DNA from 2 places in the Arthrobacter sp. StoSoilB19 genome. Region 1 is predicted to be linked to the other one. Evidence: riboswitches for the same ligand, from Rfam matches in the RefSeq annotation. Region 1 holds a riboswitch; the other holds the start of a gene.
The links. Region 1 has a riboswitch for cyclic di-AMP ahead of LDO86_RS03350 (hypothetical protein). Riboswitches for the same ligand answer to the same signal wherever they lie in the genome.
Positions count from the first base shown of each region.

Region 2: another riboswitch for cyclic di-AMP. It lies ahead of LDO86_RS10880 (LysM domain-containing protein); the one in region 1 lies ahead of LDO86_RS03350 (hypothetical protein).

Region 1 is NZ_AP024650.1:690,269-697,607, forward strand. Features, by position in the region: gene LDO86_RS03325 (glycosyltransferase family 4 protein) at 1-655, shown strand, start outside; gene LDO86_RS03330 (nucleoside deaminase) at 652-1,158, opposite strand; gene LDO86_RS03335 (phosphatase PAP2 family protein) at 1,214-2,017, shown strand; gene upp (uracil phosphoribosyltransferase) at 2,030-2,665, shown strand; gene LDO86_RS03345 (VOC family protein) at 2,727-3,152, shown strand; gene LDO86_RS03350 (hypothetical protein) at 3,240-3,953, opposite strand; cyclic di-AMP (ydaO/yuaA leader) riboswitch at 3,959-4,119, opposite strand; gene LDO86_RS03355 (glycosyltransferase family 39 protein) at 4,327-6,375, opposite strand; gene LDO86_RS03360 (glycosyltransferase family 39 protein) at 6,382-7,339, opposite strand, start outside.
Region 2 is NZ_AP024650.1:2,378,114-2,385,452, forward strand. Features, by position in the region: gene LDO86_RS10870 (TraR/DksA C4-type zinc finger protein) at 1-274, opposite strand, end outside; gene LDO86_RS10875 (lytic transglycosylase domain-containing protein) at 296-1,678, opposite strand; cyclic di-AMP (ydaO/yuaA leader) riboswitch at 1,939-2,109, shown strand; gene LDO86_RS10880 (LysM domain-containing protein) at 2,113-2,946, shown strand; gene LDO86_RS10885 (protein adenylyltransferase SelO) at 3,073-4,536, opposite strand; gene LDO86_RS10890 (ribonuclease Z) at 4,520-5,467, opposite strand; gene LDO86_RS10895 (DUF664 domain-containing protein) at 5,460-5,981, opposite strand; gene LDO86_RS10900 (hypothetical protein) at 6,032-6,463, opposite strand; gene LDO86_RS10905 (universal stress protein) at 6,704-7,339, shown strand, end outside.

The DNA.
Region 1 (7,339 bases):
CCTTCCCGGCGTCAACCCCGCACCCCTGGCCCAGGGATCCAGGCCGCCGCACGTGGCGGTCATCGCCGCGCTGCTGCCCAACAAGGACCAGCTGCTGTCCGTGCATGCCCTGGCCCGGATCCAGGACCTTGAATGGACTGCGTCGTTCGTGGGCTCCGAGCAGGCGGACCCGGACTACGCACGGGAGGTCCGGGCTGCCATTACTGCCCACGGGCTCCAGCGGCGGGTTCAGCTCACCGGCGAGCTCATTGGCGAAGCCCTGGAGGCCGAATGGGCGCGGACGGACCTGACCCTGCTGGTGTCGCGGCTGGAGGCTTTCGGCATGGCCGTCACCGAATCCCTGGCCCACGGCATTCCTGTTCTGGTCCGTGCCGGGACCGGGGCGGTGGAGGCGCTTGGCATGGGCGGGCTGGGAACGGCCGACGGCGAACCCCGCCTTCCGGGGGCAGTGCTTACCCTTCCAGACGGCGGACAGGAGAGTCCCGGCCGCCTGGCCAATGCCCTGCGGGGTTGGCTGGTGGATGGAAAGACCCGGGAAAAATGGCGTTCAGCTGCGCTTGATGCGCGGACCAGGCTGCCGGGATGGAGCGAAACAGCGCAGGACGTGCTGGCCCTCCTGGAGGGACCCGGCGGACACGGGGAGCGGCAGGGCTAGAGGCTGCTCCGGTGGGCGGCGAAAAATTCGCGCAGCAGTAAAGCGCACTCTTCCCCGCGGACCCCGGGATACACCTCAACCCAGTGGTTCAGCCGGCGCTCGCGGAGGATATCGAATACCGATCCCGCAGCGCCGGCCTTCTCATCCCAGGCCCCGAACACAACCCGGGGAATCCTCGCCAGGACGATCGCGCCCGCACACATGGCGCAGGGTTCCAGGGTGACCACCAGTGTGCAGTCGGACAAGCGCCACCCGTCGCCCTGGCCGCCGCCGAGCCGTGCCCGTTCCCGCAGCCGTCCGGCCGCCTCCCTGATGGCCACCACCTCGGCGTGGGCTGTGGGGTCGCCCAGCTCCTCCCGCTGGTTGCGTCCCGAACCCAGAAGGTCGCCGTCGGGCCCTATCACTACGGCGCCGATGGGCACGTCCTCCGTGTCGAGCGCACGGCGGGCCTCCGCCAGGGCAAGGCCCATCCAGGCCTCGTGTTTCTTTTCGGGCAAGGGCATGGCTCAATGATAGTTTCGGGGTTAGTCAGGTTACTTGCCGATGCCGGGAGGCACCATGGACACTCTTCGGGACCGATTGGGTATTTGGTTCAAACCCTATGCGGCGTTGATCCTCACCATCCTTGTGGGCGGTGTGGTCATCGTGTCCCTGGCGCTGCTTGGGGCAGAGGTCTACGACGATGTGGTGGACTCCGCTGGCCTAGCCAACCTGGACAAGCCTGCCCTTGCCTTTGCCGAAGGCCTCCGCAGCCCCGGCCTTGACTCCTTTGTCACCGGTTTCACCAACATCGGCGGCGGCATCGGGATGCCCATCCTGGCCAGCATCCTCACCGCGTGGTTGACCTTCCTGAGCCGGAACTGGCGTCCGCTGGTCCTGATCGGCGGTGCAGCGGCAGCGTCCGTCACCGCCACCACGTTCGGCAAGAAGCTGGTGGGCCGTACCCGGCCCGACCATGCGGACGCCGTCCCCCCTTACGAGGATTCGCCATCCTTCCCCAGCGGACACACCCTGAACACCACCGTGGTGATCAGTCTGGTGATCTACCTCATCTGCCTTCAGTTCCACACCATGCGGGTCCGGGTTACCGCCATCACCGCCGGCTCGATCTTCATCATCGCCATGGGCCTGAGCCGGGTCTTCCTGGGCCACCACTGGCTCACGGACGTTATGGCCGGCTGGATCCTGGGCCTGGCCTGGGTGGCAATCGTTATCCTGGCCCACCGGCTGTTCCACCTGGTCCGAAGGCGCGAGCACGCAGGGGCAGCGCCGTCGTTCGACCGTCCCATCGTCCGGGACGTGGTGGCCGAGGAACTGCACGACGGCGAACACTCCGGACGCGGGAAGGGCAGCGCCGAGTGATAGTTTTGGGGGATGCGCACTCTCGTTGTTGACCACCCCCTGGTCGCCCACAAGCTCACTGTCCTGAGGGACAAGAACACGCCGTCGCCGGTCTTCCGCCAGCTGACGGAAGAGCTGGTGACCCTGCTGGCCTACGAAGCCACTCGGGAGGTCCGCACCGAGCCCGTCACCATCGAGACGCCCGTCAGCACCACCGTCGGCACCGCCTTCACCAAGCCCACCCCGCTGGTGGTTCCCATCCTGCGCGCCGGCCTGGGAATGCTGGAAGGCATGACCAAGCTGGTTCCCACCGCTGAAGTGGGTTTCCTGGGCATGGCCCGGGACGAGGAGACACTGGACATCATCACCTACGCGGAGCGCCTGCCGGAGGACCTCACCGGCCGCCAGGTTTTCGTCCTGGACCCCATGCTGGCCACGGGCGGAACCCTGCGCGAAGCCATCAAGTTCCTGTTCAAGCGCGGCGCTTCCGACGTCACCTGCATCTGCCTGCTGGCCGCCCCCGAGGGCCTGGCGCGGCTGGAGGAGGAACTGTCAGGGGCCAACGTGCACATCGTCCTGGCCTCCATCGACGAGAAGCTCAACGAGAAGTCCTACATTGTCCCCGGGCTGGGCGACGCCGGCGACCGCCTCTACGGCATCGCCGGGTAGCACTTCAACCCTGTTTGAACGGGCTCTTTCCCAACGGGTGTCCCGCCGCTAGCCTGTGCGGATGGACTGGAAACTCGAGCTTGTCTTTGTCCCCGTATCCGACGTTGACCGTGCCAAGGACTTCTACGTCAACAAAGTGGGCTTTAACGCCGACTACGACGAGCGGCCGTCGGACTCCATCCGCTTTGTGCAGTTGACGCCGCCGGGCTCGGCCTGCTCCATCTGCATCGGCGAAGGACTCGTCGACGCCCCGCCCGGCACGGGCTCCAACCTGCAGATGGTGGTCGACGACATCAATGCGGCGCATGACCAGCTCAAGAGCAACGGCGTGGATGTCAGCGATGTGGACGTCCAGGACTGGGGCCACTTTGTGTACTTCGCCGATCCGGACGGAAACAAGTGGGCTGTCCAGTACATCCCGTGGCGGAACGCCGGGCCGGGCGCTGGCGGGAACACCGGACAGGACGCCGGACCGGGCGCTGGTTAACCAAAGCGGCGGGCCGCATCATGATGATGCGGGCCGCCGCTTTGGTGCAGTTCCCCCGGCATCGCTGCCGCCGGGGGGGAGTAGTGCCTAGTACCAGTTGTGGGCCAGGTGGAAGTTCAGGGCACCACAGGGCGACTGGTAGCTCTTCTTGATGTAGTCCAGGCCCCAATTGATCTGCGTGCGGTAGTTGGTGAGGTAGTCCGCGCCGGCGCTTGCCATCTTCTCAGCGGGCAGGGACTGGACGATGCCGTATGCCCCGCTGCTGGAATTGGTGGCCGTGGTGGTCCAGTCGGACTCCTTGGTCCACAGCGTCTGCAGGCACTGCATCTGGTCCGGTCCCCAGCCAAACGCCCCCAGCTGGCTGGCGGCGTACGCTTGGGCGCCTGCAGGATCGTTAACCGCGACGGCGCGAGCCGGCTCAGGTGCGGGGGCGGGCTCAGGCGCCGGGGCCGGGGCAGGCGCTGCGGGTGCTGCCGGTGCCGCTGCGGGGGCCGGTTCCGCTGCCTGCGGTGCCACGCTGATGGCAGCGGGCGCGGGGCTTGCTGCCGGGTTGGAGCGGATCTCGCTCTTCTCGATGCTCATTTGAGCGTCGGACGCCGACGTGGAAGGGTTGGACGCGGTGGATGACACCGGAGTCATGCTGCTGGTGGCCTGTCCTGCCGCGCCTACCCCCACCAGCACCGCGCACGATGCTGCAAGGACGGCGGCGCGCTGGCCCAGGGTGGTCTTCTTGGCCTGCTGCGCGGCCCTGTGTTTAGCCTTGGCCTGCAGCAGGCGTGCTTCTGCCGTGTTTTTGGACATGATTGATCGCCTCTCACACCTGCGGAGTTAGCTGTCGGGTTCGGATGAGGGCATCCGGCCGTACGGAAAGATCACGTACTGGCTTAACCCCAAGGGCATTCAATGCCCGGGACGGTGGGTCCCCCGCCTCTGCCGTAGCTCAATCGGAATCCGGGGAAGCGGCAGAGCTTGGCGTCGACCCGGGATATGCGGCCCGAACGGGGGCCGCACCCAATCGACGCTACAGGAAGTGCACGCGAAAGTCACATTTAGGTAACGGAAGTCACGATCCTCAGCGCGTTGATTTGCCGGATTCCCCGTTCGTAACCTCGGTCCCATTGGGGTATGGCCGCCCCATTTCATGAGCGCAGCGCGCCGACCGTTACAGTTCCCGTTACCCAGCCAACAGGTAGACGGTGGTGCCGCCAATGCTCTGCGCCGTGAAGTTGTTCGCCACCCACTGGGCGATCTGGGCGGCAGCGTCCGAACCGGTACTGGCCCGGATGGTTCCGCCTGTGATGAAGTAGTGGATCTTTCCCTGGGACACCAGATCCTGGAACTCCGCCAAGGTAGGGGCGGGATCTGTGCCGTTGAACCCACCCACCGCCATGACCGGCAGTTCCGTTGCCAACTGGTAACCGGCAGCGTTGTTCGACCCCACCACTGCCGCTGCCCAGGTGTAGCCCGAGGCGCCATTCCTGAGTGCTGCCACGAGTTCCGCGGACGGCGTGGGGGCGCCCAAGAGGCCTCCCACGGCCCCGCCTCCGCGACCACCGGCAGCAGCGGTTCCGCCGGGAAGTGTTCCCCCGGGCGCGCCCTGCTGGCGGGCCGTGTTTCCCTGGGTTGTTGGCTGCCTGGTGCTGCCTGTCCCGCTCCGGCCAGGGCCCGTCCCGCGAGGGGCGAAGCCCGACGAGGGCCCGGCACTGACGATCGCCCCGCTGTGCGTTGTCGACGCCGTGGAAAGGGAGTACGCCAGCGGCCCGGTGAGCGACGCCGCAATGGCGAGCGCCGCCGTCGTCCGCTGCACGGCACGCCAGCGCAGGAACCTGCCGAACGCCACGCCCGCTGCGGCCGCCAAGCCTCCGGAAAGGACCAGCCAACGCAGCCACGCGCCGTAGGCGGACGTGGTGCCCAGCAGCTGGAAGGCCATCAGGGCGGCCGCGGCCACCGCTGCGGCCAGCAGGAGTGCGGCGGGTGGCTGCTGCCGGTGCTGCCACAGGAGGACCGTGCCCAGCCCCGCAAGCCCGGCGATCCCCGGCGCCAGCGCCACGGCGTAGTAAGGGTGGATGATGCCGGCCATGAAGCTGAAGACCAGGCCCGTCACCAGCACCCACGAGCCCCAGATGATGACGGCGGCGCGCACCGCATCGGTCCGCGGGGCCCGCCGGCCCAACCACAGCAGGCCCGCCGCAAGGATCAGGGCGGACGGCAGCAGCCACGCGATCTGGCCGCCGAACTCGCTGTTGAACATCCGGAGCAGCCCGGGATCTCCCCAGCCGTTGCCGCCGCCCACACTGCCGGTCTCGTCGCCCGTCAGCCGGCCCAGCCCGTTGTAACCCAGCGTGAGCTCCAGGATGGAGTTGTTTTGCGATCCGCCGATGTAGGGACGCAGGCCGGCCGGCGTCAGCTCCACCGCCAGGAGCCACCACCCGGCGGAGGCCACCATGGCCGCTCCCGCCGCGGCCAGCCGGAGCAGGCGCCGCGGGAGACTGTGCGGGCCTGCCAGCGCGTAGGCGATTGCGAATCCCGGAACCACCAGCAGGACCTGCAGCTGCTTGGCCAGGAAGCCGAAGCCCAGGAACACTCCGGCAAGCAGGAGCCAGCGCAACCGGTCCTCCTGGACTGCACGGAGGACCGCGTAGGCGGCTGCCGTCATGAGCAGCACCAGCAGGGCGTCCGGGTTGTTGAAGCGGAACATCAGCGTGGCAACGGGGGTGAGGGCCAGGACGGCCGCGGCGATCAGTCCTGCGCGGTGCGCCAGGCGTGGATCGGCCGTGGCAGGCGACGCGGCCCGCCGTACGGCCAGGTAAAGCAGCCAGGCGGTGCCGACGCCCATCAGTGCCTGGGGGACCAGGATGCTCCAGGAACTGAGGCCGAAGATCCGGACGGACAACCCCATGATCCACAGCGACGCCGGCGGCTTGTCCACCGTGATGGCGTTGGCCGCGTCGGAAGAGCCGAAAAACCAGGCCGTCCAGTCCTGCGATCCGGCCTGGGCCGCGGCGGAATAGAACGCGTTGGCCCAGCCGGATGCTCCAAGGTTCCACAAGTACAGCACGGCGGTCCCGGCCAGCACCGCTGCCAGTTCCAGCCCCCGCCGGAGCGCCCGCGGGTCCGGCCGGTAGCAGGCCGGGACAGGATGATGCGCGGCGGCAGGAGCGCCGGCAGGGTGTCCGGTGTGGACCGACGCAGTGTGGACGGACGCTGGGTAGTGGCTGGCCATGGAGTCCTACTTGGTGAGTTGGTACACGGTGGAGTTGCCTACGGTCTGGGCCTGGAAGTTGGCCTGGACCCAGGCGGCCACCTCGGAATTGCCGCGACCACCCATGCCGCCGCCACCCATGCCACCGCCTTGGATGAAGTAGCCGATCTCGCCCTTGGCCACCATGTCCTGGAACTCGGCGAGCGTGGGGTAGGGGTCACCGCCGTTCCAACCGCCCAGGGCAATGACGTTGGTGTTCGTGGCGAGTTCCAGGCTGGCTGCCTGGCTGGCGCCGGAGACGATCGCGGACCACTTCGTGGTGGTGGCCTTCAGGAGTGCCGCCACCGCCGCATCTGCGGATCCTTCGCCCGGGCCGCCGGCGCCCCCGGCACCCCCGGCACCTCCGGGGCCGGCTGCGCCGTCGAGGCCGCCGAAGGGATCGAGTCCACCCGCACCGTTGGCAGCGTCAGTGGCGGCCTCCCTGCCGTCAGCCCGTGCGCCGCCGAATCCAGCGGCACGGTTGCCGAAGCCACCCGCGGACGAACCCGCCGGGCCCGACGTCGGAATGGAACCGGAGTGGGCGGAAGCAGCGGTGGCGAGGGTCCACCCCGCTGTCCCAAGACCGCCGGCCAGGAGGGATACGACGACGACGGCGGCCGCACCGGCCCGGCGGAACCGTCCGGAGGCGCCCAGTTTCGAGGTGCCCGGTTTCGAGGTGCCCAGTGCGTCGAGGCGGAGGAGGATTGCGGCGGCGGCGAGGACGCCGAGCACGATGATGGCGACCCGCAGCCAGGGGAGCCACGACGTGTCGCGGCCCAGCAGGACTGCCGACCACACAGAGGTGCCGAGGACGGTCACGGCGAGGACGATCCGGGCCGGCCAGTAGCTGCGGCCACGCCAGAGCTCCACTGCGCCTATGCCCACCAGCGCTGCGATCGCCGGCGCCAGTGCCACCGAGTAGTAGGGATGGACAATGCCGCTCATG
Region 2 (7,339 bases), 1.7 Mb from region 1:
CGCACACCGCACAGATGCCATAGGTCCCCGCGGCCAGCCGGGCCAGGGCAGCTTCAATCTGGTCCAGCCCCGCCGAGCTTTGTTTCAGCAGCGCCGATGCCTGTGACAGCTCGAAGGCGATCGTGGCGCCCTCCGGATCGTGTTCGTCGTCGACGTTGGAGTCCTGGCGGGCCGAATTCGCAGCGTCGATGTCCGCCCGCAGCGCCGGCAGCAGCGCCATCCGCCGCGTCCGCTCCTCTTCGAGCAGTGCACGGAACCGTTCGAAATCTGGCATGGGGAAAGCCTAGCGCGTCAGTCAGTACCAGTTCAGGGATACGGAATGGTTCCATGCCCCGCACGGCGACCCGTAGCGGTCACGGATGTAGCCCAGGCCCCATTCGATCTGCGTCCGGTAGCTGGTCAGCCAGTCGCTCCCGGCGCTGGCATACTTGCCGGGCGGCAGTGCCTGGGCAATTCCGTAGGCCCCGGACCACGCGTTGGTGGCGGTGGTCAGCCAGTTGGATTCCTTGGTCCACAACTGGGCCAGGCACAGGAACTGGTCCTGGCCCCAGCCGAAAGCGGCAAGGCGTCCGGACGCGTAGCTTTTCGCCCCTGCCGGATCGTTGACCGCTCCACCGGGAATGGAAGGCACGACGACGGCGGGCGGGCTGGGCAGGGCCGGCTCGGCTGGCGGCGCCTCCGGAACGGAAGGGACAGGGTTGGCCGGCGGAGGGTTGGCCGGCGGAGGGTTGGCCGGGACAGGATTGGCAGGGGCTGGATTCACCGGGACAGGATTGCCGCCCACGGCGGCTGGGGCGGCTGGTGCGGGCGGCCTGGGCTGCTGGGCGGCCGCCGCGGCGGCCCTGGCGGCCGCTTCGGCCTGGCGGCGGGCCTGCTCCTCCGCTGCGGCGCGCTTGGCCGCCTGGGCCGCCTCGTAGGCAGCCAGCGCAGCCTGGCCTTGGCGGTACTCCCCCTCAAGCGCCGCCGTCGTCCCTTTCAGGGTGGCAAGCTGGGCCGTTAGCTCGCCGCCGTGCCGCTGCTCCTCGGCCACCTGCCGTGCCAGTGCGTCCCTGGCGGAACTGGCTGCCCCGGCTTTTGCCTTTGCCTCCCCGGACAGGCGCTCCCGTTCGCTCCTGGCAACCTTTTCCTGTTCCACCAGGGCAGCGGATACCTTTCCGGCCGCCGCCGCCTTGACCACCAACGCGGCCGTCTTGTCCCCCACGAGCTTGACGAGGTTGAGGCCCTGGACGCTGTTGGTCCCCAGGGCGTCCAGCGCCACGAAGAACCCGGCGTTGGTCCCGCCTGTCTTGTACGACTGCACGGCCAGGGCGCCGAGGTCCTTCCGGTACCGGGCCACTTCGTCGTTTGCGCGGGCGGCCCGTGCGGACAGGGTTTCCAGGCGTGATGTGGCGGACTGGAGCTCTGCATCCGCGGCAGCGTATTCGGCGGCCGACCGTACGGCTGCGTCCCCGGCTGCCTCCGACTGCGCCTGCAGGCCGGTCAAGAGCCCGTCGATGGTGGCAATTTCTGCAGCTTTTGCCGCTTCGGACGACTGCGCCTGCTGCACATCCGACCAGGAGGGATATCCGCCGGGCGGCGGCTCCTCCGCTGCGGCCGGCAGCACGGTGGCGGCGGCCAGGGCGATGGCCAGCACGCCACCGAGGAGCGGGATCCCTCGGCTGGTCACGAACAGGGGCATAGTCCCGAAGCTTACCGTCCGGCGCGGCCCCCGAGGGCGCGTCCGTGGCCACATTGTTACCGTTTGCAGCGATAAAGACCCTGCCTGCATCGGTCGAGGTCACCGCCCGAAATGCGAAGTACATCAAGACGTTTGCGCAATTGAGAGGGGAGCCTCGTATGTTATCCAAATGTGACAATCGGGGGCAGCGCGGGTTATGGTCGTTTGGTGTCCCTCTCAGACGGGACATTCCCGTCAGCATGCCGAGCCCTGCCGCTGATCATGGGATTCAACCGCTTTCCGTTTGGCAGGGACGGGGGAACCAAGTTTCTACGGCCACATGTGGCCTTGGGGTTAAGTCGTTAGCGCCTCCGCCCGCGGAGCCAGCTACCGGCCGGGTATCTCCAGCCCGAACCCGACAGCTCACCCCGCAGGCATGGGAGAGGCGATCAACTGTGTCAAAAATTTCCACCACTGCCCGTCACCGCGCGACTCCGGCCCGCTCCATTGTGCTCGAGGGCCTCGCCGTAACCGCCAAGTCCCAGGCCCGTTCGCTGGGCCGTCCGGCGCTTGCCGTTGCTGCAGCGTCCGGTATTGCCTTTGGCGTCGGAGCCCCGGCCCATGCAGGTGTCACCGGCCCGGACACCACTGAGAACACCAGCGTCCAGGCATACTCCGCACCTGCCCCGGCAGCAGCACCCGTCGCAGCAGCAGGAACCGTCCACACGGTGGTGTCCGGCGACACCATCGGGGCCATCGCGGCCGCCCATGGCGTCAGCCTCAACGACGTCCTGGCCGCCAACGGACTGGGACTGTCCTCCATCATCTACCCCGGTGACCAGATCCAGATCCCCGGCGCTGGCCACACCGCAGCCCCGGCGCCGGCAGCAGCTCCCGTCCAGACGGCAGCCGCAACCGCACCGGCAAACACCGGCATGAACATGTCCTACGCCTCAGCCGCCCCGGCGGCGTCCACCGGCACCGGGACCGGCGCTGCCATCCTGGCATCCGCTTACAGCCAGGTCGGCGTGAACCAGGACTGCACCGCAATGGTTGAGAAGGCCCTGCGCTCCGTCGGCAAGTCCGTCGGCGACCTGGCCCCCACGCAGTTCTTCCAGTACGGAACCGTTGTCGGCGCTCCCGCCCCCGGCGACCTGATCATCACCTCCGGCCACGTGGGCGTGTACGCCGGCAACGGCCAGGTTGTGAGCGGCGGCGTCAACGGCTACAGCACCGAGGTCCACTCCATCAGCTGGCTCGGCGGCTACTCCGCAGTCCGCGTAGCCTAGCCTTCGCAACGCTTTGGCAGCAGCAGGCTGGTACTAAACAGCAAAGCTGTTCTTAGACAGGAGGGCGGCAGCCGGGTATTCCCGGCTGCCGCCCTCCTGTCATTTCCGCACCGTACCGCTGAACAGTCACGTCCCGCAGAAGGTCATGTACGTGCCGAAATCCTCAGGGGCACCTTCGGCGTAGCGTTCCAGGCCCGGCCGCTCGGCGAAGGGGCTGCCGACGGCCTCGAGCAACTGCTGCAGGGGAGCCAGGTTTCCGTCAGTGGCGGCGGACAGCGCCTCTTCCACGAGGTGGTTCCGCGGAATATAGGCAGGGTTCACGCTGTCCATCAGTTCCGCGTCGGGCCCCAGGGCCTGCCACCGCTCCGCCCAGGCGTCGAACGCTTCAAGGTCCAGGACCATGCCGCGCACGGGACGGAGGTCCCCCCGCGCGGCCTTGCCCAGGTTCCGGAAGAACAAGGTGTAGTCCACCGGCCCGTCCTTCAGGATGGCAATGGCACCGTCCACCAGGGCGGAGGCGGCGTCGCTGTCCGCATCCCCCGACAGGCCCAGCTTGGCCTTCATGCCGCCGGACCACGCCTGGCTGTACTGTCCGCGGAATCCGCCAAGTACCTCCACCGCGGGGGCAACCGCCTTTTCCTGGTCCCCGTCGATCAGCGGCAGCATTGCCTCCGCCAGCCGTGCAAGGTTCCATTCGGCCAGCACCGGCTGGTTGGCGTAGGCGTAGCGTCCGCTGACGTCGATGGAACTGTAGACAGCGGCGGGATTGAACACATCCATGAACGCGCACGGGCCGTAGTCGATGGTTTCCCCTGAGATGGTCATATTGTCCGTATTCATGACCCCGTGCACGAACCCCACCAGCATCCACCGGGCCACCAGGTCCGCCTGGGCGGAGACCACCGAGGCGAACAACTCCAGGTAGGGGTTTGGGGCGCCGGCAGCGTGCGGGTAGTGCCTGCCGATGGCGAAATCCGCCAGCCGCTTCAGCAGCTCGAAGTTTTCCGTGGCCCGCGCGTACTGGAAGCTGCCGACGCGCAGGTGGCTGCCGGCAACCCGCGCCAGGACCGCACCGGGCAGCATGCCGTCACGCCTGACCTGCCGGCCAGTTGCCACGACCGCGAGCGAGCGGGTGGTGGGAATGTGCAGGGCATGCATGGCTTCACTTACCACGTACTCACGGAGCATGGGCCCGACGACGGCACGTCCGTCCCCGGCGCGGGCAAACGGCGTGCGCCCCGAGCCTTTGAGATGGAGGTCCAGGAGGCGGCCGCCTTTGTCCGTGACCTCACCAAGCAGCAGGGCGCGTCCGTCGCCAAGCAGCGGAGAGTAGCCGCCGAACTGGTGGCCCGCGTAGGCCTGCGCCACCGGGGTGGCGCCCGCCGGAACGTGGTTGCCCACCAGGAGCCGCACCCCTTCGGGACTGCGAAGGTACCCTGGGTCCAGGCCCAGGTCGCGTGCGAGCCTGTCGTTCAGGACCAGGAGCTCGGGGCTGGGGGCTTCCTCGGCCTGCCAGGGAACGGCGAGTTCCGACAGTTCCCGGGCGAAACGGCCGTCAAAAGTGACCGTGGATTCAGCTGCTGCCGTCATGGCTTAACCCTATCGCCGTAGTTCCGCCCGCTGCTTCCCGTGCCGGTTGCCGGCGGCGGGGAACGGCAATGTGCTGCAGGTCCTCAGCGGCAATGACCGTGGTTCCCGGAGCCTGCGCCCGTGCCTGCTCCGCGAGGTGCGGGACGCCGTCGCCATAGCGTGCGGAGAAGTGGGTGAGCACCAGCATCCGGGACTTCCCGGACGCCGCAAGTTCCCCTGCCTGCCCGGCGGTCAGGTGCAGGTATTGCCGGGCCAGGCCGACGTCGTCGTCACTGAACGTGGACTCGGCCACCAGCAGGTCCGTGCCTGCTGCCAGTTCTTCGGCACCGTGGCACGGTGCGGTATCCATGATGAAAGCGAAGCGCTGGCCCGGCCTGGGAATACTGACCTCTTCCAGCCTGGCCGCTCCGAGGACCCCTTCGCGCTGCAGCAGGCCCACGTCGGGCCCTTCGATGCCCGCCGCCCGCAGCCTCTCCGGCAGGAACGTGCGGCCATCTGGCTCGGTGAGCAGGTAGCCGTATGTCTCGATGCGGTGATTGAGGGGCCGGACCTCAAGCCTGTCCGCCACGGCACCGGCGCCGCCATGTGGATGGAGCCTCACGTCAAGCCCGGGCGGGCTGAGACCCACCAGGGCCCTGACCACCTGGTCACCGGACGCCGGATAATGCAGGTGGACCGGGTGCGCCACGCCGTCCAAAACCATCCCGGAGAGCACCCCGGGAAGGCCGAAGCAATGGTCCCCGTGCACGTGCGTAAGGCAGATCCTGGTGATGGCGCCCGCCGCCACTCCCGCATGGATCATCTGGCGCTGGGTACCCTCGCCGGGATCGAAAAGCAGCCCTTCGCCGTCCCAGCGCAGGAAGTAGCCGTTGTGGTTGCGGGTCCGCGTGGGAACCTGGGACGCAGTGCCCAGCACTACGAGTTCACGCACCGTTGGAATCTGACGCTGCAAGCAACCCTTTGGCGTAGGCGGCCTGGCCGCCGTGCTGAAGGCAGTCCCCCAGGATGCTGACCAGCCGCACGCCCAGGGTGACGGGCGGATCCCAGCGCCTGTCGACCACACTGTCCAGGTCGGAATCCCCGATACCTTCCAGGACCCTGGCAGTCTGCCGGTGAACGGCCAGGTAATACTCCCGCAGGAGTTCCCGGGGCGCGCGGACTGCGTCCACCTGCTGGCTTGAGTGGCCGTAGCCCGTATCACTGTCCGCCAGCGGGAGCCCGAAGCGGGTTACGAATCCTTCGGCCTTCCAGACCTGCTCCAATCCCGAGGCGGACGCAACCTGCGCATCTTCCACCCGTCCCATGTGCCAGACCAGCCAGGCGATGGAATTGCCTTGGCCTGCAGGACGCAGCTGCAGCTGCTCCTCATCCAGCCCGTCCAGTACCTGCCCCACCAGGCCGGGGAGGCGGTCAAACGCCTCGAGCAACAACTCCTTGGAGTGCATGGGTCTCCTTCCCTGCGGACCGGGCCCGGGCGCACCCGGCCCCGGGATTGCTAGCGTTCCAGGTCGTCCGGCTCAAACTCACTAAGGGGCGAGCCGCCAAAGTTTTCCTCGTCGTCGCTTGCGTCTGCTTCCAGGCCGGTGGGATTCCCGCCGAAATCGACGTCGGCTGCTGCTTCACCCAGCGTGGGTGTGTCCGGCGGAACCTGCTCATCGCCGGAGCGGTACCGGGCCTCCGCGCTTTCGTCCCGCAGCGTCTGGTCACTCAGGAAGTCCTGCTCCTCCCCCGAGACTGCTTCGTCCTGCAGCAGCGGGTCCTCTTGCCAGCGGTCCGGATTGTTCTCTGCAGCCCCGGGGTAGCTGTCAGGTTCCCCGTTGACGGGATCGAGCTCCAGTGACGATGCCGCGCCGGGAGTCTCGTCGAGAAGAACGTCGTCTTCCTGCACAACTTCCAACTCATCGTCGGGGACGTTCTGTTCAGTCATGATGATGCCTTTCTCATGGGCTCCGGGCGGATAATAGTAAGCATACTGAGGAACGGTATGCCTGTGAACAGCCACTGCATTTCCGTCCCAAGCGGACAAACGGCGGTTCCCGGCCGCGCGCCAAGGCCGCAGGGCGGCCTGAACAGCGCTTCCGTGACTTTTGGCCCTAGAGTGCCGGTGGCGGCGGGGCCAGTCTTGAAAGGCAGGAAGACCAGTTCAAGACGACCAGGAAGTGCGGCCATGACATCCCAGAAACCCATCGCTGTGGGCACCAACGACTCTGCGCAAAGCCAGGCCGCGGTCCTGTGGGCGGCCCGCCGCGCCCACCGGACGCACCTGCCGCTGGTGATCCTCCACGTCGTCGACGACCGGTGGGTAGCTGAACCCTACCCCTGGTTTGGAACCCTCCAGCAGGCCGGCGAGGAACTGCTCAAGACCGCCGCCGGCAGGCTCGAAGGAACCGTGACGGTCACGCCGACTACGGAACTGCTCACCGGAAGCGTGGGCGGCCAGCTGGCCAAGTATTCGAAGAAGACCTCGATGATGGTCATCGGCTCCGGCAGCGGGCACCTTGGCGGGGCCCTCGCCGACCGCGCACTCCAGGTGGCGACCGCCGCCAAAGTCCCTGTCGCCGTCGTCGGGACCCAGGACCTCGAAGGCAGGTCCGGTGTGGTGGTCGGCGTTGACGGGTCTGCCGAGGCAACGCGGGCCGTCGCCTTCGCCGCGGCCGAGGCCGACCGCGAGGGAGACGAACTCACCGTCGTTTATGCCGTCAATGCGCCCGACCCCATCATCGACGCCGGCCTGACGCCGGGGGCGCTCGCGGACCTCATCGTGGACGAAGAACGCGTCGTGCTCTCCGAAACCGTGGCCGGG